Regions from separate parts of the Pararoseomonas sp. SCSIO 73927 genome, predicted to be linked through region 2. Evidence: predicted binding sites of a transcription regulator. Region 2 holds the regulator's gene; the other holds the start of a gene.
The links. The regulator HrcA, encoded in region 2, represses chaperone genes, less so after heat shock. The targets are predictions, from matches to a motif close to GTTNGCACTCNCNNNNNGNGAGTGCNAAC.
Positions count from the first base shown of each region.

Region 1 (11,945 bases), 280 kb from region 2:
GCGGATGCCGGGGGCGGCGGCACCCCGGCCGGAAGCGGTGCTGGCCCTGCCGGGCGTGCTGCGGACGGAGGTGGAGGTGCCGGACGAGGCGGCGGAGGGCGCGCGGCGCGCCGCCGTCTCCGAGGGGTTCGGGGAGGCGCTGGCCGAGCTCTTCGCGGCTCGGGCGGCGGAAGGGGCGCGGCTGCACGGCATCCTCTCCACCCTGCTGGACGAGATCGAGGCGCTGCGGGCTCAGGCGGCGGCGGAGGCGGCGCGGCAGCCGGCGGCGCACCGGGCGCGGCTGGAGGCGGTGCTGCGGGAGCTGCTGGAGGGCGAGCGGCGCGTGCCGGAGGAGCGGCTGGCCGGGGAGGTAGCGCTGCTGGCCGCGCGCTCCGACGTGCGGGAGGAGCTGGACCGGCTGGGCGCCCATGTCGAGGCCGCGCGGGCGCTGCTGGCCGAGGGGGCGCCGGTGGGGCGCAAGCTGGAGTTCCTGACCCAGGAGTTCGGGCGGGAGTCGAACACGCTGGGGGCCAAGGCGGGCAGCCTGGCGCTCACGCGGCTCTCCCTGGAGTTGAAGGCGGCGGTGGAGCGGCTGCGCGAGCAGGCGGCGAACGTGGAATGACCCCCGTGGATCCGAAGATGCGGCGAAGGGGGCTCTGCCTCGTGCTGGTGGCGCCTTCCGGCGCGGGGAAGACGAGCGTCTCGCGGGCGCTGCTGTCGCGGGAGGAGGAGCTGTCCCTCTCCATCTCCGCCACCACGCGGGCGGCGCGCCCGGGGGAGGTGCACGGGGTGCACTACTTCTTCCATGGGCCGGACGAGTTCGAGGCGATGGAGGCGGCGGGGCACTTCCTGGAGAGCGCCCATGTCTACGGCCGCCGCTACGGCACGCCGCGCGCCCCGGTGGAGGAGGCGCTGGCCTCCGGGCGAGACGTGCTGTTCGACGTGGACTGGCAGGGGCACCTGCTGCTGCAGCGCGCGATGCCCGGCGACGTGGTGGGGGTGTTCCTGATGCCGCCCTCCATCCCCGAGCTGGAGCGGCGGCTGCGGGCGCGGGGGACAGACAGCGAGGAGGAGATTCTCCGCCGCATGGGCAAGGCGCGCGACGATGCCTCCCACTGGCGGGAGTTCGACCACGTGCTGGTCAACACCGACTTCGCGGAGACGGTGGACACGGTGCAGGCCATCCTGCGGGCGGCGCGCACGGCGCGGGCGCGGAACCTGTGGCTGGGCGATTTCGTGGCGGGGATGGGGTAGTGCTCCAGGTCCTCGGCCTCGTCGCGCCGGTCTTCCTGCTGATCGCCCTCGGCTACGTGTCGGGCGTGCGGCGGATGCTCTCGGACGAGGCGATGCGGGGGATCAACGACTTCGCCTTCTGGCTCTGCGCGCCGGCCCTGCTGTTTGTCTCCGCGGCCTCGGGCGGGGGGCTGGCGGCGCATGGGGGGCGGCTGGAGGTCGCCTTCTTCTCCTGCGTGCTGCTTGTCTACGCCGCGTGCCTCGTGCTGTGCCGGGGGGTGGCGCGGCGGGGGCTGGCGGAATCGGGGCTCTTCGCCCTGAACTGCGCCTTCGGGAACACGCTGATGATGGGGCTGCCGGTGGTGCTGGCGAGCTTCGGGCCGGCGGGGGTGGCGCCGGCGACGGCGGTGATCGGGCTCTACTCCCTCATCATGCTGCCGCTGACCACGATCGTCGCGGAGGCCGGGCTGAGCGCGAGGGCGCGGCCGTTGCAGGTGCTGCGCGCCACCGCGCGGTCCGTGATCCGGAACCCCGTGGTGATGGCGGTGCTGCTGGGGCATCTCTGGGCCCTGTTCCTTCCGCCGCCGCCCGCCCCGATGCAGCGCTTCCTGCACCTGCTGGGCGGGGGCATGAGCCCCATGCTGCTCTTCTGCCTCGGCGCCTCGCTGCGCGATTTCGAGATCCGGCGGGACTGGGCGGACGCGGTGGCGATCAGCGCCGTGAAACTGGTGGTGCTGCCCGCCGTGGTCTTCGGCGCGGGGCGCTGGGCGGGGCTGGGGGCGCTGGAGCTCTCCGTGGTGGTGGTGATGGCCGCCATGCCGACGGGGGCGAACGCCTTCCTGCTCTCCCGCCGCTACGCGGTGGGGACGGAGCGGGCCGGGGCGGCGGTGCTGCTGAGCACGGTCGCCTCCGTGGTGACGCTGACGGCGGTGCTGGGGATTCTCGGCCGCTAGCGGCCGGAGGCCTAATGCAGGCGCAACTCGCCATCCGCGTAGGTGAATTCGGCGGGCTTCCAGAGGGCGGCGGAGGCGACGCGGACGGAGTGGAGCGCGCCCTCGATGTCCTTTCGCCAGAAATCGAGGAAGCCGTGCAACTCCGGGAAGGTCGGGGCGCGATCGACCTTCTGCCAGATGAAGGACTGCAGGACGGCCGGGTGGTCGGGCAGGCGGTAGAGGATCTCGGCCGTGGTCAGGTGCCATTCGGGGATGCGGACGACGTGCTCGATGCCCCGCAGGTGCATGTCCTTTCTCCTCAAGCCGGGCGGCAGGGAGGCCGCCAGGGGCGAATGGTGCCATGCAGGAGCAATGTCTGGGCGCAAAAAATGTTTCATATCAATGCAATGGCACTCTCACACCGAGAGTGCTGCTGGGCGCTTGACGGCGTGGGGGGTGATCTCCTAGATCGCTGGCACTCGCCGGGGGTGAGTGCCAACAATCCCCCGGCCGGGCTCAACCACGATCAAGGCTCAGGAGAGGATCGCATGGCGAACTTCCGTCCCCTGCATGACCGCGTTCTCGTCCGTCGCGTGACGGCCGAAGAGAAGAGCGCTGGCGGCATCATCATCCCCGACACCGCCAAGGAGAAGCCCCAGGAGGGCGAGGTCGTGTCCGTGGGTTCGGGCGCGCGCAACGAGGCCGGCCAGATCGTGGCGCTGGACGTGAAGGCCGGCGACCGCATCCTGTTCGGCAAGTGGTCCGGCACCGAGGTGAAGCTGAATGGTGAGGAGCTCCTGATCATGAAGGAGTCCGACATCATGGGCATCGTGGAGAAGGCCGCCTGATCGTTCCGTGAGGAACTGATCGGCGCTTTCCCAACACAAGAAAGGACATTCAGATGGCTGCGAAGGACGTCAAGTTCGGCGCCAATGCCCGTGAGCGCATGCTGCGCGGCGTGGACATCCTGGCCGACGCCGTGAAGGTGACGCTGGGCCCGAAGGGCCGCAACGTCGTGCTCGACAAGAGCTTCGGCGCGCCGCGGATCACCAAGGACGGCGTGACCGTCGCCAAGGAGATCGAGCTGGCCGACAAGTTCGAGAACATGGGCGCGCAGATGGTGCGCGAAGTGGCCTCGAAGCAGAACGACCTGGCCGGTGACGGCACGACCACCGCGACGGTGCTGGCCCAGGCCATCATCCGCGAGGGCGCCAAGGCCGTGGCCGCCGGCCTGAACCCGATGGACCTGAAGCGCGGCGTTGACAAGGCCGTGACGGTGATCGTGGCCGATCTGCAGGCGAAGACCCGCAAGATCACCACCTCCGCCGAGGTCGCCCAGGTCGGCTCGCTCTCCGCCAACGGCGAGACCGAGATCGGCGAAATGATCGCGCAGGCGATGGAGAAGGTCGGCAACGAGGGTGTCATCACCGTCGAGGAGGCCAAGTCCATCCAGACCGAGCTCGACGTCGTCGAGGGCATGCAGTTCGACCGCGGCTACGTCTCCCCGTACTTCATCACGAATGCGGAGAAGATGATCGCCGAGCTCGAGAACCCGTACATCCTGATCCACGAGAAGAAGCTCTCCCAGCTGCAGCCGATGCTGCCGCTGCTCGAGGCGGTGGTTCAGTCCGGGCGCCCGCTGGTGATCGTGGCCGAGGACATCGAGGGCGAGGCCCTGGCCACGCTCGTGGTGAACAAGCTGCGCGGCGGCCTGAAGATCGCGGCCGTGAAGGCCCCGGGCTTCGGCGATCGCCGCAAGGCGATGCTCGAGGACATCGCCATCCTGACGGGCGGTGAGGTGATCTCCGAGGATCTCGGCATCAAGCTCGAGAGCGTGACGCTGAACCAGCTCGGCCGTGCGAAGAACATTCGCATCGAGAAGGAGAATACCACGATCATCGACGGCGCCGGCGAGAAGGAGGCCATCGAGGGTCGCGTGGAGCAGATCAAGGCGCAGATCGAGGAGACCACCTCGGACTACGACCGTGAGAAGCTGCAGGAGCGTCTCGCCAAGCTGGCCGGCGGCGTCGCCGTGATCCGCGTTGGCGGTTCCTCCGAGGTCGAGGTGAAGGAGCGCAAGGACCGCGTCGACGACGCGCTGCACGCGACCCGCGCCGCGGTCGAGGAAGGCATCGTCCCCGGTGGTGGCGTGGCCCTGCTGCGCGCCAGCCTGAAGCTGGCCGACCTCAAGGGCCTGAACAACGACGAGCAGGTCGGGATCGAGATCGTTCGGCGCGCCATCGCGGTGCCGCTGAAGCAGATCGCCGAGAACGCCGGCAAGGACGGCGCGGTCATCGCCGGCGAGGTCCTCCGCAAGGACGACTACGAGTACGGCTACGACGCGCAGGCCGACGAGTACAAGGACCTGGTGGCGGCCGGCATCATCGACCCGACCAAGGTCGTTCGCACCGCCCTGCAGGACGCCGCTTCCGTGGCCTCCCTGCTGATCACCACCGAGGCGATGGTGGCCGAGCGCCCGGCGAAGGCCGCGGCCCCGGCCGGTGGCCCGGGCGGCGGCATGGGCGGCATGGGCGACATGGACTTCTGATCTGATGGGGATCGGCTTCGATCCCCACAGTCAGGCGTCAGCCATGACGAAGAGGGGCGGTCCGGCAACGGGCCGCCCTTCCTCGTTGTAGGGTGGGTCTTTCAGCGCGGAGGTTGGCGCGATGCCGATGGGGACGGTGGTCTGGTACCAGCCGCACAAGGGCTACGGCTTCATCCGGCCCGATGATGGCGGGCCGGACGTGATGGTGCACGAATCGGTGGTGGAGGCCGCCGGGCGGCGAGACCTGAAAAAGGGAGAGGAGATCGAGTACGAGGCGGCGCAGCTTCCGAAGAAGCCGGCGCCGATCGTGATGCGCATCCTCTCCCGCTAGGCGGGCCGGGGGGGCGGTGTGCCCTCCGGCGATCCGCCCCTACTCCTCCCAGACCTTGATGGCGGAGATCTTGCGGAGGACGCCCTTCGCGCGCTCCGCCTGGTCGGCGTTGGCGACGTTCACGGTGAGGACAGCGACGGCCTTCTCGGAGTCCGGGACGACCTCCGGGGTGGCGGCGTTGGTCACGCCCTGGGTGACGGCACCGGCGCCCAGGCCGGCGGCGGCGGCGGCGGCCACGGCCGGCAGGGCGGCACCGCCCGTGGCCACCACCACGCCCGCGGCGGCCATGGCGGCGCCGGCGGAGGCGATGCTGGTGCCCATGGTGCGAAGGTTGCGCTGCTCGTCCTCCTGCACCACCCCGTTCGTCTCGCCGGGGGCCTGGACGGGCTGGAGGCCGGTATCGGAGGTGCGGATGGAGATCTGGTCGCGGGGGATCGCCTCTGCGGTCAGGTACTGGATGGCCTGCTCGGCGCCTTCGTGGGTGCCGAAGCTCGCCATGACCTGGCGCTGGGCGTGCGGCATATCCGACATGGTGCGTTCCTCTGGGTTCGTCATGCCAGGGAACGCCGCTTGCGCCGGGTTGTTGCCGCCGGAACGGTCCCGGCGGCGGGACGGCTCAGATGACCTGGAAGCGGGCCTTGGCGGCGCGCTCGATCGCGCCGGCCACCAGGCGGTCGATGTCGAGGGCGATGCGGAAGTCCTGCAGGAAGCGAAGCTCCTCCTGGGAGGCGTCGCCATCGGCGGCGGCGATCTCGCATGCCAGGAGGTAGGCGGTCTCGCGGAGGCGCGGGGGCAGGGCGTCGCGGATCATCTCGCTGGCGCGGTCCAGCCCGTCCGCCTGGTCCAGCAGGCCGAGGACGACCTCGGTGACGGTGTCGATCTCGCTGGGGTGGAAGTCGCCGAAGGCCGGGAGTTCCCGGACGAGGCGGGACATGGCGGCGAGCTCCGCGTCCGTCATGCCGCGGTCGCTGACGCCCATCAGCACCATGGCGCAGACCAGGGCCTCCTGCGCGGTGAAGCGCGTGGGCAGGGGGGTGGGGGCGGTGTCCATGACGTTCGTGTCCATCGTGGGGGAAGGGTTCTTCCGCCGCGGCCCCTGCGTCAATCGGCGGGACGATCACCATTTAGGAAGCGCCGGGTTTCCCGCACCGCCTCGGCCAGTCCCATGCGGTGCACGGCCACGCCCTCCGGCAGGCCGGCAAGGAGGCGGGTGGGGGCGCGGGAATCCAGCAGGACGAAGACGCCGCGGTCATCGGCGCGGCGGATCAGGCGGCCGAAAGCCTGGCGCAGGCGGTGGCGGGCGATGGCGTCGTCATAGGCCTTGGGCCGGGCGCCGGAGAGGTGGGTGCGGCGCTCCCGGTGGAGGATGGTGGGGCGGGGCCAGGGAATGCGGTCGAAGACCAGCAGGCGGAGGGAGCGGCCGGGCACGTCCACGCCGTCCCGCAGGGCGTCCGTGCCGAGAAGGCAGGAATCCTCCTCCGCCCGGAAGACGTCCACGAGGGTGGCGTTGTCCATGGCGTCCACGTGCTGGGCGTAGAGGGGGAGGCCGGCGGCCTCCAGGCCCGGGGCCATGCGGCGATGGGCGTCGCGCAGGCGGCGGATGGCGGTGAAGAGGCCGAGGGCGCCGCCGCCGGAGGCGCGGAATAGCTGCTCCATCGCCATCGCGGCCTGGGGGCCATCCCGCGCAACGTCGGTGACGACGACCGCGAGGGTCTGGGCGGGGTAGTCGAAGGGGGAGGGGACGGCGGCGCGGATGGCGGGGCTGGCGATGTGGTTCGCGCCGGTGCGGGCCTCGGCCTCCTCCCAGGCGGCCTCGGCGTCACCCTCGCCGCTGTCCCGGAGCGTGGCGGAGGTGATGAGGAGGCCGTGGGCGGGGGCGGCGACCACGGTGGCGAAAGGCTGGGTGGGGTCGAGGAAGTGGCGGTGCAGGGCGGCGTCGATCACGCGGCCTTCCCGGCGGGTGATGGCGAGCCAGTCCACGTGGAGGGGACGGGTGCCGGGCTCGGGCGGGCGGTCCGACAGGGCCTTCAGCATGCCGCGCCAGGCGCCGAGGGGGCGCAGGCCGCGGCGCTCCACGGTGCGGCGGGCCGTGTCCAGGCGGATGCGGTCGCCGGTCTCCAACTCGGCGTCCGGGTCTTCCAGCAGGCCGGTGAGGCGGGCGTGGAGGGCCTGGAGGGGGGTCTCGACGAGGCGGAGGGCGTCCTCCAGCGCCGCCCCGGCCTCGGCGACGCCGGGGTTGAGGGGGTGGAGGTCGCACTCGGCGTCATAGCCGACATCGGCCTCCGGGCTGCGGGCGAAGACCTGGAGGATGATCGTGCGGAGGAAGGTCTCGCCGGGGTTGGTGCGGGCGGGATGGCCGGGGAGGTCCTCCTCGTCGAGGTCATGCTCCTCCGGCTCGCCGAGGCGGGAGGACCAGCCTGGGCCGGGGAGGCTGCCGGCGTGGCGCAGGGCTTCCTCCACCAGGGGGAGGAGGGCGGGGTGGTCGGTGGTGACCTCCTCCAGGCGGCGGCGCAGGCCGCGGGCGCGGCCGCGGCCGCCCTCCGCACCGAGGAGCCAGCGGCGCAGTTCGGCCATCTCGCCGCCGCTGATTTCCGCGGAGAAGGCGGCGTCGGCGGCGTCGAAGAGGTGGTGGCCCTCGTCGAAGACGTAGCGCAGGGCGGGCTTATCGTCGCCGCCGCCAAGCGCCGCCTGGACCATGACGAGGGCGTGGTTGGCGATGACGAGGCGCGCGGTGCGGGCGCGGCGGATGGAGTGCTCCACGAAGCAGCGGCGCCAGTGCGGGCAGGCGGAGTGGATGCACTCGCCGCGGCGGTCCGTGAGGCCGGCGACGTGGCCCCAGGGGAAGAGCTCGGCGATCCAGCCCGGGAAGTCGCCGCCCTGCATATCGCCGTCCCGCGTGGCGGCGGCCCAGCGGGAGACGAGGGAGAGGGCGAGGAGGCGGGAGGGCATGGCGCCGTTCACCGCCTCCTCGTGGTTCAGGAGGCAGAGATAGTTCTCGCGGCCCTTGCGGATGACGACGTGCTGGCGGCGCTCCGCCGGGTCGGGGAAGAGGCGGAAGAGCTCGCCGTCGATCTGGCGCTGGAGGTTGCGGGTGTAGGTGCTGACCCAGACGGGGGCGCCGTTGCGCTCGGCCCAGAGAGAGGCGGGGGCGATGTAGCCCAGCGTCTTGCCGGTGCCGGTGCCGGCCTCCGCCAGGACGAGCTGGGGGTGGCCCTCCGCCTCGCGCGGGGCGAAGGCGAGAGCGGCGGCGGAGGCGTAGTCGGCCTGGGCGGGGCGGGTCTCCGCGTCCGCGCCGAGGATCTCGGCCAGGCGCTTGCGGGCTTCCAGCGGGGCGACGGGGATGGAGGCGGGCGGGGTGGGGGGCGCGGTCTCCTCCCAGTCCGGGAGGCGGCGCCAGACCTTCAGCGCGTCCGTGCCCGGGCGGGCTTCGGGCTGGCCGAGGGCGGCGAGGAGGCTCGGGGCCCAAGTCCAGTCCGAGGCGTCGCGCAGGCGGGCGGCGAGCATGGCGGCATCGCGGTTGATCGGCGCGTGGCGCGTGGCGGCGAGGCGGCGGAGGAGGGTGGTGGCGATCTCCGGAAGGAGGATCGCGGCGGCCTCGTCGTCCTTCGGGGCATCCATCTCCAGCACCAGGGCGAGGCCGCGCGGGGTGGGGGCGGCGAGCTGGGCGGGGAGGATGAAGGCGAAGAGCTCAAGAAGGTCGAAGGCCACGGGGAAGGGCGGCAGGCCGAGGCGGCGGGCCGTGGCAGGGGCGTGAACGAGGATCGGGGGCGGGAGTTCGGACAGGCGGTTGGCGAGGGCGGCGGTGGGAAGGGTCTCGATCTCGCCATCGGGCGTGAGGATGGTGGCGCGGCCGATGCCGGCGACGAGGGCGGGGGCCTCGGGCAGCAGGAGACGAGGGGTGGACCCGGAAGGGGCGGGGGTGGGCGCCGCGGAAGGGGGCATCGGCCGGTCTATACGCGGTTTGTTCGCATCGGGGAGCCCGCGGCGTCGCCAATCTTTTGCCGAATCTTTCGCGCAGAGGAGGGTTCGGCGGAGTGCTTAGCTTGTATAAGGCGGCTATCCGGGCACTCGGATCAACAGGACGCGGGAAGGCAGAGCGTGGACCAAATTGCGCCGTCGGGCACCAACACGAAGCTGAAGCCGGGTGTCGTGACCGGCCAGGACTACCTGACCCTGCTCGAGGCCTGCCGCGAGGGCGGCTACGCCCTGCCGGCGGTGAACGTGGTGGGGACGAACTCCATCAACGCGGTGCTGGAGGCGGCGGCGAAGAACAAGTCCGACGTCATCATCCAGCTCTCCAACGGCGGTGCGCGCTTCTTCGGCGGCGAGGGCTGCCCGGACGCCGACGCGGCCCGGGTGCTGGGCGCGGTTTCCGCGGCGCAGCACGTGCACACGCTCGCGGCCGCCTACGGCGTCTGCGTCGTGCTGCACACCGACCACGCCGACCGCTCGCTGCTGCCCTGGATCAACAAGCTGATCGACCACGGCGAGGAGCACATGAAGCGGACGGGCAAGCCGCTCTACTCCTCCCACATGATCGACCTCTCGGCCGAGCCGCTGGACGTGAACATCGCGGAGTGCGCGACCGTGCTGAAGCGCATGGCGCCGCTGGGGATGAGCCTGGAGATCGAGCTCGGCGTGACCGGCGGCGAGGAGGACGGGATCGGGCACGACATCGACGAGAGCGCCGACAACGCCCACCTCTACACCCAGCCCGAGGACGTGCTGAAGGCCTGGGAGGTGCTGTCGCCGATCGGGCACATCACCATGGCGGCCTCCTTCGGGAACGTGCACGGCGTGTACGCGCCGGGCAACGTGAAGCTGCGGCCGGAGATCCTGAAGGCCTCGCAGGAGGCGGTGGCCGGCAAGTTCGGCGGTGGCGCGAAGCCGATGAGCCTTGTCTTCCACGGCGGCTCCGGTTCCGAGAAGGACAAGATCGCGGAGGCGGTTTCCTACGGCGTGTTCAAGATGAACATCGACACGGACACGCAGTTCGCTTTCTCCGAGCCGGTGGGCGCCTACGTCGATGCCAACCCGGTGGCCTTCAAGCACCAGATCGACCCCGCCACGGGCAAGCCGCAGAAGAAGTTCTACGACCCCCGCAAGTGGCTGCGGGCCGGCGAGAAGGGCGTGGCGAAGCGGCTGGACGAGGCCTTCGCCGACCTGGGTTCGGCCGGGCGCACCCTCGCCGGGTGAGGTGCTGCCCGGGCAACCGGGCAGGTTTTCCGAGGGGGGGGGCGGGTGCCGGTGGCGCCCGCCCCTTTCGCATGATGCCGGCGGCGTGCTGGAATCCCGCCATGTCCATCCCGTCCAAGGCCAGCACGATCGTCGAGCGGGTCACGGCCGCGATCGAGGGCGGGACGCTGAGGCCGGGGGAGCGCGTGGCCTCGGTGCGGAAGGGGGCGCGGGACAGGGGCGTCTCCAAGAACACGCTGGCGGTCGCCTATGACCAGCTCGTCGCGTCCGGCCACCTGGAGGCGCGGCGGGGGGCGGGGTATTTCGTGGCGGCGGCGCCGCGCATGCCGCCCCGGCGGATCGGGCCGGAGGTGGAGGAGGCGCTGGACCTCGTCTCGCTGCTGCGGGAGCAGACGGAGGCGCACTACGCCGTGCGGCCTGGCGAGGGGCGGCCGCCGCCGGCTTGGATGGAGGAGTCGGAACTCGGGGCGCATTTCGCCCGGGCTGCGCGCTTCGGGACGCAGGGCGGGGCGCACGACTATGGCAGCGCCTGGGGCTACGCGCCGCTGCGGGAGCGGATCGCGCTCTCGCTGCAGGAGCGGGCGATTCCCTGCCCGCCGGACCAGGTGCTGCTGACCGGCGGGGCGAACCACGCGCTGGACCTGATCATCCGGCACATGGTGGAGCCGGGGGACGCGGTGCTGGTGGACGATCCCGGCTACTACCCGCTGTTCGGCAAGCTGCGGCTGGCGCGGGCGCGGATCGTGGGGGTGCGGCGCGGGCCGGAGGGGCCGGATCTGGAGGATCTGGCGGAGAAGCTGGCGGTGGTGCGGCCGAAGCTCTTCTTCACGCAATCGCTGGCGCACAATCCGACGGGAGGGACGCTGGTGCCGGCCGTGGCGCACGCGGTGCTGCAGGCGGCGGAGCGGCACGGGTTCCATATCGTGGAGGACGATCCCTTCGCCGACATCCTGCCCGCCATGGCGACGCGGCTGGCGGCGCTGGACGGGCTGCGGCGGGTGCTGCACGTCGGCACCTTCTCCAAGACGCTCTCGGCCTCGCTGCGGGTGGGGTTCGTGGCGGCGGCGCCGGAGCTGTTGCGGGCGCTCGGGCACATGAAGCTGCTGACGGTGGTGGCGACGTCCCAGTACGCGGAGCGGCTGGTGGCGGGGTTGATGGCCGGCGGGCACTACCTGCGCCACCTGCGGCGGCTGCGGACGCGGGTGGAGCGGGCGACGGACGAGGCTCTGCGCGACCTGGCGGCCGTGGGGCTGAGGCCGCCGCGGCCGCCGGGCGGCGGGTTCTATCTGTGGACGCCACTGCCGGACGGGGTGGAGGAGGCGGCGATCGTGCGGGAGGCGGCGGCGCGGAGCATCTTCCTGGCGCCCGGGGCGGTGTTCAGCCCCGAGCGGCAGGCGGCGGTTCCCATACTGCGGCTGAACGTGGCGCATGCGAGCGACCCGCGCTTCATCGCCTTTCTCCGCGAGCGGCTGGGGGGCTAGCCGGCGCGCATCCGCTCCAGCTCCGCCACCGCCACGTCCTGGCGGACCTGCCGGCGCTCCACGAGGAGGGCGGCGAGGCGGGCCACCTCGTCGCCGGTGGCGCCGGCGGCGATGGCGACGTTGTTGGCGTGCAGGGCCATGTGGCCCTTCTGGATGCCGGTGGTGGCGAGGGCCTTCATGGCGCCGAAGTTCTGGGCAAGGCCGACGGCGGCGATGATGCGGGCGAGTTCCGCCGCGGTGGAGAC
Region 1 covers NZ_CP146232.1:531,643-543,587, reverse strand. Annotated here, with positions in the region: gene VQH23_RS02610 (YicC/YloC family endoribonuclease) at 1-601, shown strand, start outside; gene gmk (guanylate kinase) at 598-1,233, shown strand; gene VQH23_RS02600 (AEC family transporter) at 1,233-2,165, shown strand; gene VQH23_RS02595 (Usg-like family protein) at 2,177-2,452, opposite strand; gene groES (co-chaperone GroES) at 2,693-2,992, shown strand; gene groL (chaperonin GroEL) at 3,046-4,692, shown strand; gene VQH23_RS02580 (cold shock domain-containing protein) at 4,814-5,023, shown strand; gene VQH23_RS02575 (hypothetical protein) at 5,063-5,554, opposite strand; gene VQH23_RS02570 (tellurite resistance TerB family protein) at 5,640-6,089, opposite strand; gene VQH23_RS02565 (ATP-dependent DNA helicase) at 6,125-8,965, opposite strand; gene fbaA (class II fructose-bisphosphate aldolase) at 9,122-10,219, shown strand; gene VQH23_RS02555 (PLP-dependent aminotransferase family protein) at 10,321-11,700, shown strand; gene VQH23_RS02550 (hydroxymethylglutaryl-CoA reductase, degradative) at 11,697-11,945, opposite strand, start outside.
Region 1: a site for HrcA is predicted at 2,616-2,644, ahead of groES (co-chaperone GroES). Genes of this name have one in related genera too.

Region 2 (11,945 bases):
GGCCGCGCCGGGGGCGGCCGCGAAGTAGAACTCCCCCTCGATCGGGGAGCTGGAGACCCAGGGCTGCTGCTCCCCCGCCGTTTCCCGCTTCACGGCCAGCCCGACCTGGTTGAACAGGCGGAACACGTCCAGCCCGGGCTGCACCAGGGTCGTCGCCAGCGCCGAGGAGAAGGGGCTGTTGGCCCCCGCCCCGTCCTGCGCGACGTTGCCGGGCTGCGTGGCGTAGGCGATCAGCGTGCCCTGCGGCGCCCGCATCTCGGCCAGCCCGCCGCCGGAGGAGCGCAGGCCGCGCCCGCCGAACGGGTTGTTGCGGCAGGCATCGAGGATGAGGATGTTCAGCTTCGTCCGGGCGAACTGCATCTGCTTCAGCACCAGCTCGGCATCGACCATCTGGAAGTCGATGTCCCGCGGACCGGTGGGGTTGGCGCCCACCGGCACCAGCCAGTTCGTGCCGCCGACCTGCAGCCCGTGTCCCGCGTAGTAGAACAGGCCGACATCGGCCTCCTGCAGCGCCGCGCCGAACGCCTGCACCGCCCGGTCGAACCCGGCCTTGTCCAGGTTCAGCTGCGGCCCGCCCCCGACGAGAGAGAAGCCGAGCCCCCTGAGCGTGCCGGCGATCAGCGTCGCGTCGTTGGCCGGGTTCGCCAGCGCCCCCAGGCTCCGGTAGGCACTGTTCCCGACCACCAGCGCCACCCGCCGCGGCTGGGCGGGCCCGGGCGGGTCCGCCGCCAGCGCCGCGCCGGGCAGCAGCAGCAGGAGGAGCAGCGCGCCGCGGAGCCGGCGCGCCAGCGCCCCCGCGAGGCGGCGCCGGACGGAAGGGCGGGTCATCGCGGCGGGCATGGCCATGATCACGGAAATCTCCGGCGCCCCTCCGGGCATCCGGCCGCACTACCGAGCCGGGGTCGAAACGGGATCATGCCGGCCTTCCCGCTGTCAACGCCGCTCCTCCGCACCCCAGGTCCGGCCGGCGGGAGGGGGAAGGCAGGCCCCGAGAACCCGGATAGGATGCCCCGCAGGACGGCGCGGGCCTGCCGCCCAGGCCAGGCCCGGTGCGCCGCCGCCGACAGGCACAGCGAAGGACAGACCCGGCCATGGCTTCCAGAAGCGTTCTCCTCGCCCTCCTCACCCTCACCGCCGCCGGCTGCGGCGGGGTGCAGATGATCGACGTGCACAACACCGCCACCGGCCAGTTCGCGCGCTGCGAGGTGCCGTCGGAGGACGCCTCCCTCTCGCCGGCCCTGCTGCGCAACGGCTCCGCCCGCGCCTGCCCGGCCGACCTCGCGGAGGCGGGCTGGGTCCGCACCCGCTGAGGCCCTGCCGGCTCCCGGCCCCGGCCGGGCCGGTCCCAATTTCGGGATTCGGGGGTTCCATCGCCCGCCCGCTGCGCTACATGGCGGGCCTTCGAGAACAGGGCCCCTTGTTATGGCTACCGAAATCGAGCGGAAGTTCCTCCTCGCGGGCGACGGCTGGAAGGCCGGCGTCGTGGAGACGCTCGTCCTGAAGGACGGCCTGCTGGCCCGGTTCGGTGAGGGCAAGGTCCGCGTCCGCCACGGCGGGGACCGCGCCTGGATCACCGTGAAGGGCCCGCGGGAGGGCATCAGCCGGGCCGAGTTCGAGTACGAGATCCCGCTGGCCGAGGCGGAGGAGATCTTCCTCCTCTGCGGCATGCCGCACGTGGAGAAGGTCCGCCACATCGTCCCCTATGAGGGCCTGACCTGGGCGATCGACGTCCACCAGGGCGCCCTCTCCGGCATCGAGTTCGCGGAGGTGGAGCTGGACTACCCCGAGCAGCCCATCCCCATGCCGCCCTGGGCGGGGGAGGAGATCACGCACGACCCCCAGTACCGCAAGGCCACCCTGCTCAACCGCAACGCCGAGCTGCTGCGCGGCCGGTCCTGATGCGCGGGAGGCCGGGGGGCTTCGACTTCCCGGCCGTCCCGCCCTACCCCAGCATCCGCCCGATCACCTGGGCGGTGTAGTCCACCACCGGGATCACCCGCCCGTAGTTGATCCGCGTCGGCCCGATCACCCCGATCGCGCCCACGATCCGCTCCTGCCCGTTGCGGAAGGGCGCCACCACCATGGAGAGCCCGGCGGTGTCGAAGACCCCGCTCTCGGCGCCGATGAAGATCTGCACGCCCTGGCCGCGCTGGGCCAGCTCCAGCAGGCGCAGCATCGTCTCCTGCGCCTCCAGCCGGTCGAACAGGGACTGGATCTCCGCCACCCGCGCCGCTTGGTCCAGGTTCTGCAGCAGGCGGGACTGGCCGCGCAGGATCAGCGATCCGCCACCACCCCCCGCCCAGGTGGCAAGGCCGGACTGCACCACCTGGTTCGTCAGCGCGTCCAGCGCCGTGCGGTTGGCCGTGATCTCGGCCTCCACCACCGCCCGCGTGTCCTCCAGCGTGCGCCCGTTCAGCCGGGTGTTAAGGTAGTTCCCGGCCTGCGCCAGCGCGCCGGCCGGCAGGCCCGCGGGCACCTCGATGATGCGGTTCTCCACCTGCCCGCGCTCGCCCACCAGCACCACCAGGGCGCGGCCGGGGCCGAGGGCCACGAACTCGATGTGGCGCAGGCCCGATTCCGCGTTCGGCGCTACCACCAGCCCCGCCGCGCCGGCGAGGCCGGACAGCATCTGCCCCGCCTCCGCCAGCGTGTCCTGCATGGACCGGCCGGAGGCGGCGCAGCGCGCCGCGATCGCCTCCCGCTCCTCCTCGGTCAGGTCACCGAACTCCAGCAGCCCGTCCACGAACAGCCGCAGCCCGCGCTCCGTCGGCAGCCGCCCGGCGGAGGTGTGCGGCGCGTAGAGCAGCCCCGCCTCCTCCAGGTCCGCCATGGCGTTGCGGATGGTGGCCGGGGAAAGCGCAGTGGGAAGCCGGCGCGACAGGGTGCGGCTGCCCACCGGCTCCCCCGTCTCGACGTAGAGCTCCACCACCTGGCGCAGGATGGAGGCGCTGCGGTTGTCCAGCCCCGGCAGCAGGGGACCGGCGCCCGGCAGGGCGGCGCTGGCCCGGATCGGTCCGGGCCCGGGGCGGCTGTTGGGCTGGGCGCCCATTCGGGGTTTCGTCTCCGCTGGGAATGGACCAGAAAAGCTAGGCAGCGGGCCCCGTTGCGTCAACGAAGGCCGCCCCTCATCACGCCCCCGCGGTCAGCCAATCGTAAGGCGCCCCCGCCACAATCGGTCACGAGCCGGACATCCTCCGGTCTCAACCCCCTGCCCCAATGCCATGAGGGGATGAGGAGGCCATGATGGGCGAGACACGAAGGGGACCGGCATCCCGACGCGGCCTTCCTTCCGTGGGGGCCTGGGCCACCATGCTGACCCTCTGGCTGCCCCCCGGCGAACTTGCCGCGGCCGAGGTGGCGCGCGAGAGCTCCCAGCTGGAGACTCCGGCCGAGACGTTGGCAGCGGGGACGTTGACAGCCGAGGGGCCGGGCGTGTTCCTCCCGCCTCCCCCGCAGGAGAGTGCCCGCCCATGCCCACCGACCCTCTCGGCGCGTCCCCCCTCGGCGCTTCCCCCCTCGGCGCTCCCCGCGGACTCCGCCCCTCCGGCCGCACCCCCGACCAGCTGCGGGACCTGAAGCTCGAGCCCGGCTTCGCCCGCCACGCGGAGGGCTCCTGCCTCATCCGCATGGGCGTCACCGAAGTCCTCTGCACAGCCAGCGTGGAGGGGCGCGTCCCCCCCTTCATGCGCGGCAAGGGCGAGGGCTGGGTCACGGCCGAGTACGGCATGCTCCCCCGCGCCACCCACAAGCGCGGCGACCGCGAGGCGGCGCGCGGCAAGCAGTCCGGCCGCACGCAGGAGATCCAGCGCCTGATCGGCCGTTCCCTCCGCGCTGTGACGGACCGCGCGGCCATGGGCGAGATGACGATCACCCTGGACTGCGACGTGCTGACCGCCGATGGCGGCACCCGCTGCGCCGCCATCACCGGCGCCTGGGTGGCCCTGCACCTCGCCTTCCAGCACCTGATGCGGAACAACATCATCGCCCGCAACCCGCTGGTGGACCAGGTGGCCGCCGTCTCATGCGGCATCCACGGCGGCGTCCCCGTGCTGGACCTGGACTACGCCGAGGACAGCGCCGCCCACACGGACGGCAACTTCGTCCTCACCGGCCGCGGCGGCATCGTGGAGGTGCAGGCCACGGCGGAGGGCGCGCCCTTCACCGACACGGAGCTGACCTCCCTCATCGCCCTCGCCCGCCAGGGCACGGACACCCTCTTCGCCGCCCAGCGCGAGGCCGTCGGCGCATGACCCGCCCGCTGACGGAGAAGCGCCTCGTCCTCGCCACCCACAACGCCGGCAAGGCGCGGGAGGTGGCCGCACTGCTGGCCGACCACGCGATCGAGGTGGTCACCGCCGGCAGCCTCGGCCTGCCCGTGCCGGAGGAGACGGAGAACACCTTCATCGGCAACGCCACGATCAAGGCCATGGCCGCCGCCCGCGCCAGCGGGATTGTCGCCCTCGCCGACGATTCCGGCTTCTCCGTCGCCGCCCTGGACGGCGCACCCGGCGTCTACACGGCGGACTGGGCGGAGCAGCCGGACGGCACGCGCGACTACGCGGCGGCCATGGCGAAGGTGGAGCGCCTCGCCCGCCACTCCCCGGACCGCAAGGCCTGGTTCTCCTGCGCCCTCGTCCTCGCCTGGCCGGACGGCCACGTGGAATCCTTCCTCGGCGAGGCCCATGGCGAATGGGTCTGGCCCCCGCGCGGGGAGAAGGGCTTCGGCTACGACCCCATGTTCGTCCCGGACGGCGACACGCAAACCTTCGCGGAGATGGACCCGGCCCTTAAGCACGCCATCAGCCACCGCGCCGCCGCCTTCCGCCTCCTCTCGGAAGCCCTCCTGCCGCCGCGCTGAGCGCCGCTGCTACCGCACCCCCGGCCCCCGCGGCAGCCACTGCCCAGTGCCGGGGCGCGCGATCACCGCGTCGTCCTGCATCACCACCTCGCCGCGCCGGATGGTGGCGGCGGGCCATCCCACCACCTCCATCCCCTCATAGGGCGTGTAGTCCACCGCGTGCTGCATCAGCGCGTTGGTGATCGTCACCGGCCGCTCCGCGTCCCACAGCACCAGGTCCGCGTCGCTGCCCACCGCGATCACGCCCTTCCGGGGGTACAGCCCCGCGATGCGCGCCGGGTTCTCCGCCACCAGCTTCACGAAGGTCGGCAGGTCGATGCGCCCCTTCGACACCCCCTCGGAGAACACGAGAGGCAGCCGCGCCGCCAGCCCGGGCACGCCGTTCGGGATCACGTCGAAGGCGGCATCGCGCCCGTGCTTCGCCTTCCCCCGCACTCCCTCGAAGGAGAAGGCGCAGTGGTCCGAGGTGATCATGTCCAGCACCCCGCGCCGGATCATCGCCCACACGCCCGCATGGTCGGCCACCGTGCGCGGCGGCGGGCTGCACATGAACTTCGCGCCCTCGAAGCCCGATCCATCAGAACCGGGCCGGTCCATGTCGTCCGCCGTCAGCACCACGTATTGCGGGCAGGTTTCACCCTTCACCGCCACGCCGCGCGCCTGGGCGCGCGCGATCTCCTCCGCCACCTCCGCGCAGGAGACGTGGAAGACGTGGATCGGCTGCCCCACCAGCTCCGCCAGCGCGATCGCGCGCGCCGTCGCCTCCCGCTCCACCACCGGCGGGCGGGAGAGCGCGTGGAACTTCGGCGCCGTGCACCCATTCGCCAGCAGCGTGGAGACGGCAAGGTTGATGGCGTCGTAGTTCTCGCAGTGGACGTGCACCATCAGCCCGTTGCGCTTCGCCGCCTGCAGCACCCGCAGGAAGGCCGCGTCGTCCAGGTGCACGTTGTCGTAGGTTAGGAAGGCCTTCAAGCTCCCGATCCCGTCGGCCGCCAGCGCCGGGATCTCCGCCAGCGCCGCCTCCGAAGGATCCGCCACGATCTGGTGGAAGCCGTAATCCACCATCGCCCCCGCCGCCGCGCGCTCCCGGTTGGACCGGTGCCGCTCCAGCAGCGTCCCGCCCTTCTCCTGCGTGGTGTGGCACACCACGCTGGTGGTGCCGCCCGCGAAGGCGGAGCGGGACGCGCTCTCCCAGCTCTCCTCCTGGAACCCGCCCTCCGGCAGCGGTTCCTCGATGTGGCAGTGCGTATCCACGCCACCGGGCATCACCAGCAGCCCCTCCGCCCGGATCACCTGCCGCGCCTCGTCGATCCGCTCCGCGATGGCGGCGATGCGGCCGCCGGAAACGCCGATGTCGCAGCGAACCACCGCATCGCCCAGCACGGCCGTGCCGCCGCGAATCGCCAGATCGTACATGCCAGATTCCCTCGTCGTCCGGGGGAGGTTAGGCGGGCGCGCGGGAAAGGTCAGCCCGGACACCGTCCTGGTCCGGGTCTTCGCGTCCGGTCCGTGGCCAGGGAGAGGAAGAAGGAATTCTTCCTCTCCCCGGACCCCTCTCCATCATCTTCTTCTAGACTTTCATCTCTTTCGGCTGACGGTGCGCCTCGGGTCGATGACCCGAGGCGACTGCCAGGGCAGGAAGGGGCCAGTCACCCCGAAACACCGTCTCAGGACGGCACGGCGGCAGCCAGAAGGGGATCCAAGGGCCTCAGGCCCTTGGCGGGGGTTCCAGGGGGCGGCGCCCCCTGGCTCCGGACCTGTCAGGACGGACTCGCGGGATCACCGCCCTGACAAGACGGTTACAAAGGCTGACGCCCAGCGCGCACCGCCCCACCTCCCGCGCATGCGAAGCTGGTTCACGGCCGACACCCATTTCGGCCACGGTTCCCTGCGGGCCCTGATGCGCCGCCCTTTCGAGAGCACCGCCGCGATGGACGCCGCCCTGGCCGCTGCCTGGAACGCTGCCGTGGCGCCGGAGGACGAGGTGTGGCATCTCGGGGACTTCGCGGTGGGGCACCGGGACCCGGCCGGGTTGCTCGCCTCGCTTCACGGCACGAAGCACCTGGTCTGGGGCAACAACGACCCGCCGGCCGTCCGCGCCCTGCCCGGCTGGGCCAGCGCGGGCGCCATGGCGGAGATCGAGCGGGAGGGGCGGGCGCTCGTGCTCTGCCACTACGCACTGCGGCACTGGAACGGACAGCGGAAGGGGGCCTGGAACCTGCACGGCCATTCCCACGGCACCCTCAAGCCCCTGCCCCGGCAGTTCGACGTGGGGGTGGACCCGCGCGGCTACCGCCCCGTGCGGCTGGACGAGTTGCGGCCGCGCCGCGCGGTAGCACCTTGAGCCCGCCGGCCGCGGGCACCGCGTCCATGAGCCGCCTCCCCGCGCTCCGGATCGTGCTGCCCCTGCTGCGCGCCCATCCCGGCCGCGTGGCGGGCGCCATCCTCGCCATGGCGGTCGCCGCGGGGCTGCTGCTGCTGCTCGGCCAGGGGCTGCGCCACATGGTGGACGAGGGCTTCCAGACCGAGGAATCCCTGAACCGCCAGGCGCTGCTCCTCTTCGGCCTCGTCGTGCTGCTCGCGGTCAGCACCGCCACGCGCTTCTACCTCGTCTCCTGGCTCGGGGAGCGGGTGGGGGCTTCGCTCCGGCGCCGCGTCTACTCCCACGCGCTGGACCTGCCGCCGAGCTTCTACGAGAGGCAGCGCACGGGCGACGTGCTCACCCTCCTCACCACGGACACGGAGATCCTGCGCGGGCTCGTCGGCGCCGCCGTGTCGCAGTGGCTGCGCGCGCTCGTCACCGCCCTCGGCGCGCTGGCCATGCTGTTCGTCACCAGCCCGCGCCTCACCCTTATCGTCGTCGCCGTCACCCCCCTCATCGTCATGCCCCTCGTCCTCTTCGGGCGGCGGGAGAGACGCCTCAGCCGCATCGCGCAGGAGCGCGTGGCCGACCTCGGCGCCCAGGCGGAGGAGACGCTGAACGCGATGGCCACCGTCCAGGCCCACAACCACGAGGCCGCGGACCGCGCCCGCTTCACGCATCTGGCGGAGGAGAGCGTCGGCGCCTCCCTCGCCCGCATCCGCGTGCGCGCGGGCTTCATGCTCTGCCTCATCCTGCTGGGCTTCGGCGCCATCACCCTCGCGCTGTGGGTCGGCGGCCACTCCGTCCTCTCCGGCCGGCTGACGGGCGGGGAGCTCTCGGCCTTCGTCTTTTACGCCGTGCTCCTCGCCAGCTCCGCCACCTCCCTCTCGGAGCTGTGGAACGAGGTGCAGCGCGCGGCGGGCGCCGCGGAACGGCTGGGCGAGTTCCTCGGCGTCCTGCCGGAAATCGCCCCGCCCGCACGCCCCGCGCTCCTCCCCGCCCCCGCGCAAGGCCGCCCCGTCGGCCGCCTCGCTTTCGAGAAGGTCCGCCTTCTCTATCCCAGCCGCCCGGACCGCGCGGCGCTGGACGGCGCCTCCCTCCTTGTGGAACCCGGCGAGACGGTGGCGGTGGTCGGCCCCTCCGGCGCGGGGAAATCCACCCTCTTCCAGCTCGCGCTGCGCTTCCGCGACCCCGATGCCGGCCGGGTGACGCTGGACGGCGTGGACCTGCGCGCGGCCGACCCCGCCGCCATCCGCGCCCGCATCGCCCTCGTCCCCCAGGACCCCGTGATCTTCGGCACGGACGTGACGGAGAACATCCGCTACGGCCGCCCCGACGCCACGGAGGCCGAGATCCGCGCCGCTGCCCGCGCCGCCGACGCGGAAGGCTTCGTGGACGCCCTGCCCCAGGGCTACGCCACCTTCCTCGGCGAGAAGGGCGTGCGCCTCTCCGGCGGGCAGCGGCAGCGCATCGCCATCGCCCGCGCCGTGCTGCGCGACCCGCCCCTGCTGCTGCTGGACGAGGCGACGAGCGCGCTGGACGCGGAGAGCGAGGCCGCGGTGCAGGCCGCGCTCGCCCGCCTCTCCCGCGGCCGCGCCGTGCTCGTCATCGCCCACCGCCTGGCCACCGTGCGCCGCGCGGACCGCATCCTGGTGATGGAGAACGGGCGCTTCGTGGCGGAGGGCACGCACGACGCGCTGGTGCAGGAGGGTGGGCTCTACGCGCGGCTGGCGCGGCTGCAGTTCGCGGGAATGTAGCAAGCGGGGTTGAGTGGAACCGCGCCACCCACATCTTCAGGGTCCATCGCGGAGACGGAGTGAGCATGCGGATCCTCGCCATCGGCCCGCGCGCCTATCTCGGCGACATCTATCTCGCCCTCCGCCGGGAAGGCCACGAGGTCCGCGTCCACGCGGAGGACCCGCCGGAGCGCCGCGCCTTCGGCGGAATTATCGAGACCGTGCCGGACTGGCGCGCGGAGCTGGACTGGGTCGGCCGCGACGGCATCATCCTCTTCGAGCGCATCGGCCGCGGCGCCGTGCAGGAGGAGTTGCGCGCACAGGGCTACCGCGTCGTCGGCGGCAGCACCTTCGGCGACCGGCTGGAGGCGGAGCGCGAGTTCGGCCAGGCCGTGCTGCAGGAGGCCGGGCTCGCCATTGCCGAGAGCCACTCCTTCGCCCACCCCTCCCTCGCGCTGGAATGGCTGGCCCGCCACCCCGGCCGCTACGTGCTGAAGCACGACGACACCGCCCGCACCACCTTCGTCGGCGACCACCCGGAAGGCGCGGACCTCGCCTTCATGCTCCGCCGCGCCGGCGACGGCCGCGTGCTGCTGATGGAGCGGCTGGACGGCGTGGAGGTCGGCGTCGGCGCCTATTTCGACGGCACCCGCTTCCTCCGCCCCGCCTGCATCGACTTCGAGCACAAGCGCTTCTTCACCGGCGAGATGGGCGAGATGACCGGCGAGATGGGGACGCTGGCCGCCTATGACGGCTCGGAAAAACTCTTCGCCGCCACGCTGGACCGGATGGCCCCCCGCTTCGCGGAGGCCGGCCATGTCGGCTACGTGAACCTCAACCTCATCGTGAACGAGCGCGGCGTCTGGCCGCTGGAGTTCACCTGCCGCTTCGGCAACCCCGGCTTCGCCGTTCTCGCCGCCCTGCAGCCCGATGGCTGGGGCGACCTGATGGCCCGCATGGCCACGGGCGGCACGGACCGCTTCAACGCCCGCCCCGGCTGGTCGGTGGCCATCGTCCTCACCGTGCCGCCCTTCCCCGCCCACACGGAAGCCGCCCCGCCGGGCGAGGATCCCCCGGTCTTCTTCCTCACCGAGCCGAAGGGCGCGGAGCTGGACCGCTACCACCTCGTGGACGTGCGGATGGAGGACGGCCAGCTCCTCGGCCACCGGCGCTCCGGCCACCTGATGATCGTCACCGGCACCGGCGCCACGGTGGAGGCGGCGCAGGAGGACGCCCGCGCCCGCGCCCGCAACGTCGTCGCCCCCGAGCTGCGCTGGCGCGCGGATATCGGCGACCGCTTCCTCAAGGGCGAGCGCGAGAGGCTGCGCGCGCTGGGATGGCTGCCGGGCTGAGCGCCGAGCGCCGCCCATGCACCGGCTCGCGCTGGCACTGCTCGTCCTGTCCCTCCTGATCGGAGGCGCGCGCCTCTTCACCGGCGTGGTCTACCCCTTGGACGAACCGACCGCCCTTCTCGTGCTCAAGCGCGCACCGGCCCTGTGGATCGAGCGCCCAGAGGCCCGGGATCGCCCCCTTCCCGATCAGATCGTCCTCGACCGCGACGAGCCCACCCTCGCCTACGCCTGGCTCTATCTCCCGCTGATGCGCGCGGCGCCCGCCCTCGCGCCCGCCCTGGCAGGCGCGGCGGTCCTCCTGCTCGCGATCTCCGCCCGAAGGAGGGCGCAAGCGCGACGCTGAGCCGGAGGCGGAAGCCCACCCAGGGCCCTCCGCCTCGACCGCTCCTGCTCGCCAGCGCGGGCGCCCCGCTACCGCGTCGCCTGGGCCATCCGCACGAAATCGGCCAGCTCGCGGTTGAAGCGCGCGGGCTCCTCCCAGAACGGCGCGTGGCCGCTGTCGGCGTAGAGCGAGAGCCGCGCGCCCGGCACCGCGCCGGCCGTGAAACGGGCCATCGCCGGGGTGAGGATCCGGTCCTTCTCGCCATGGCTGACCAGCACGGGCAGGCGCAGCGCCTTCAGGGCCTCGTCGTAGTTCGCCGGACGCCCCGCGAGGCCCGCGCGCACGTAGTGCGGCGCCAGCATGTTGAAGGCCAGCATCGTCTGAAAATCCGCCGGCTCGGGCTGGGTGGCGAAGCAGGCGCGCAGGAAGCGGACCGTGCCATCGATGAAGCCGTCGATCCCCGGTGCCAGCATGGCGGAAGGCCCGAGCAGCCCGGCATCCGGCCCGAAGAAGGCCGGATCGCTGAGCGAGCTGCTGGCATCGACGTAGTTGATCCCCGCCACCGCGGCGGCGCCGTGGGCGTTGAGGTAGTCGCCGACCACCCGCCCGGCATAGGACCACCCGACGAGGACAGGCCGCTGCAGCCCCAGCCCGGCGATGACGCTCCGCACGTCGTCCGCCCACACCTGCCCCGGCTTGTAGAAGGCGTCCCCCTCGGGCTTGGCGCTCATCCCGTGGCCCCGCAGGTCGATCGCGACCATGCGGAACTCGCGCGCGAGCGCGGGATCGCGCAGCTGCCGGTCCCAGGACAGGGCGGCCTGCGCGAAGCCGTGCAGGAAGAGGATCGCGGGCCCCTGCGGGTTGCCGAACTCGTAGGTCGCCAGGCGCACGCCGTCGGGCGAGGTCACGAAGCGCGGGGCGTAGGCCGCCTGCCCCGCCGATGCGGGCGCGGGCGCCTGCTGCGCCTGGGCCGCGGCGGCGGGAAGGAGACCCAGTCCGATCGCGGCCGCCCCCATCCCCATCACGCCGCGCCGGCTCGCCGGGTTCTCGTCCATCGCCATCCCCTCCCGTGTTCCGTCCGGAGCGGCCGCATGGCCCCGCCCCGCCACCGCCCAGGCTGGCACAGAAACGACGCGCTGAGAGGGAGGAGTTCCGCCCGCTGCCCTCCGGCCCGCGGTGCTGCCGCTCGCCGCCGCTCAGGGCGTCGCCGCCCGCAGCCGCTCCTCCATCGCCACGATCCCCGCCTCGTCCACGTTCGCGAAGGCGATCCGCAGATGCGCCTCCTCCCCCGCGAAGGCGGGGCCGGGCAGGCACA
Region 2 covers NZ_CP146232.1:808,009-819,953, forward strand. Annotated here, with positions in the region: gene VQH23_RS03845 (caspase family protein) at 1-846, opposite strand, end outside; gene VQH23_RS03850 (hypothetical protein) at 1,092-1,310, shown strand; gene VQH23_RS03855 (CYTH domain-containing protein) at 1,423-1,899, shown strand; gene hrcA (heat-inducible transcriptional repressor HrcA) at 1,943-3,049, opposite strand; gene rph (ribonuclease PH) at 3,471-4,250, shown strand; gene rdgB (RdgB/HAM1 family non-canonical purine NTP pyrophosphatase) at 4,247-4,858, shown strand; gene hydA (dihydropyrimidinase) at 4,868-6,274, opposite strand; gene VQH23_RS03880 (metallophosphoesterase) at 6,702-7,202, shown strand; gene VQH23_RS03885 (ABC transporter transmembrane domain-containing protein) at 7,229-8,977, shown strand; gene VQH23_RS03890 (hypothetical protein) at 9,043-10,308, shown strand; gene VQH23_RS03895 (hypothetical protein) at 10,325-10,651, shown strand; gene VQH23_RS03900 (alpha/beta hydrolase) at 10,720-11,685, opposite strand; gene VQH23_RS03905 (aminotransferase) at 11,827-11,945, opposite strand, start outside.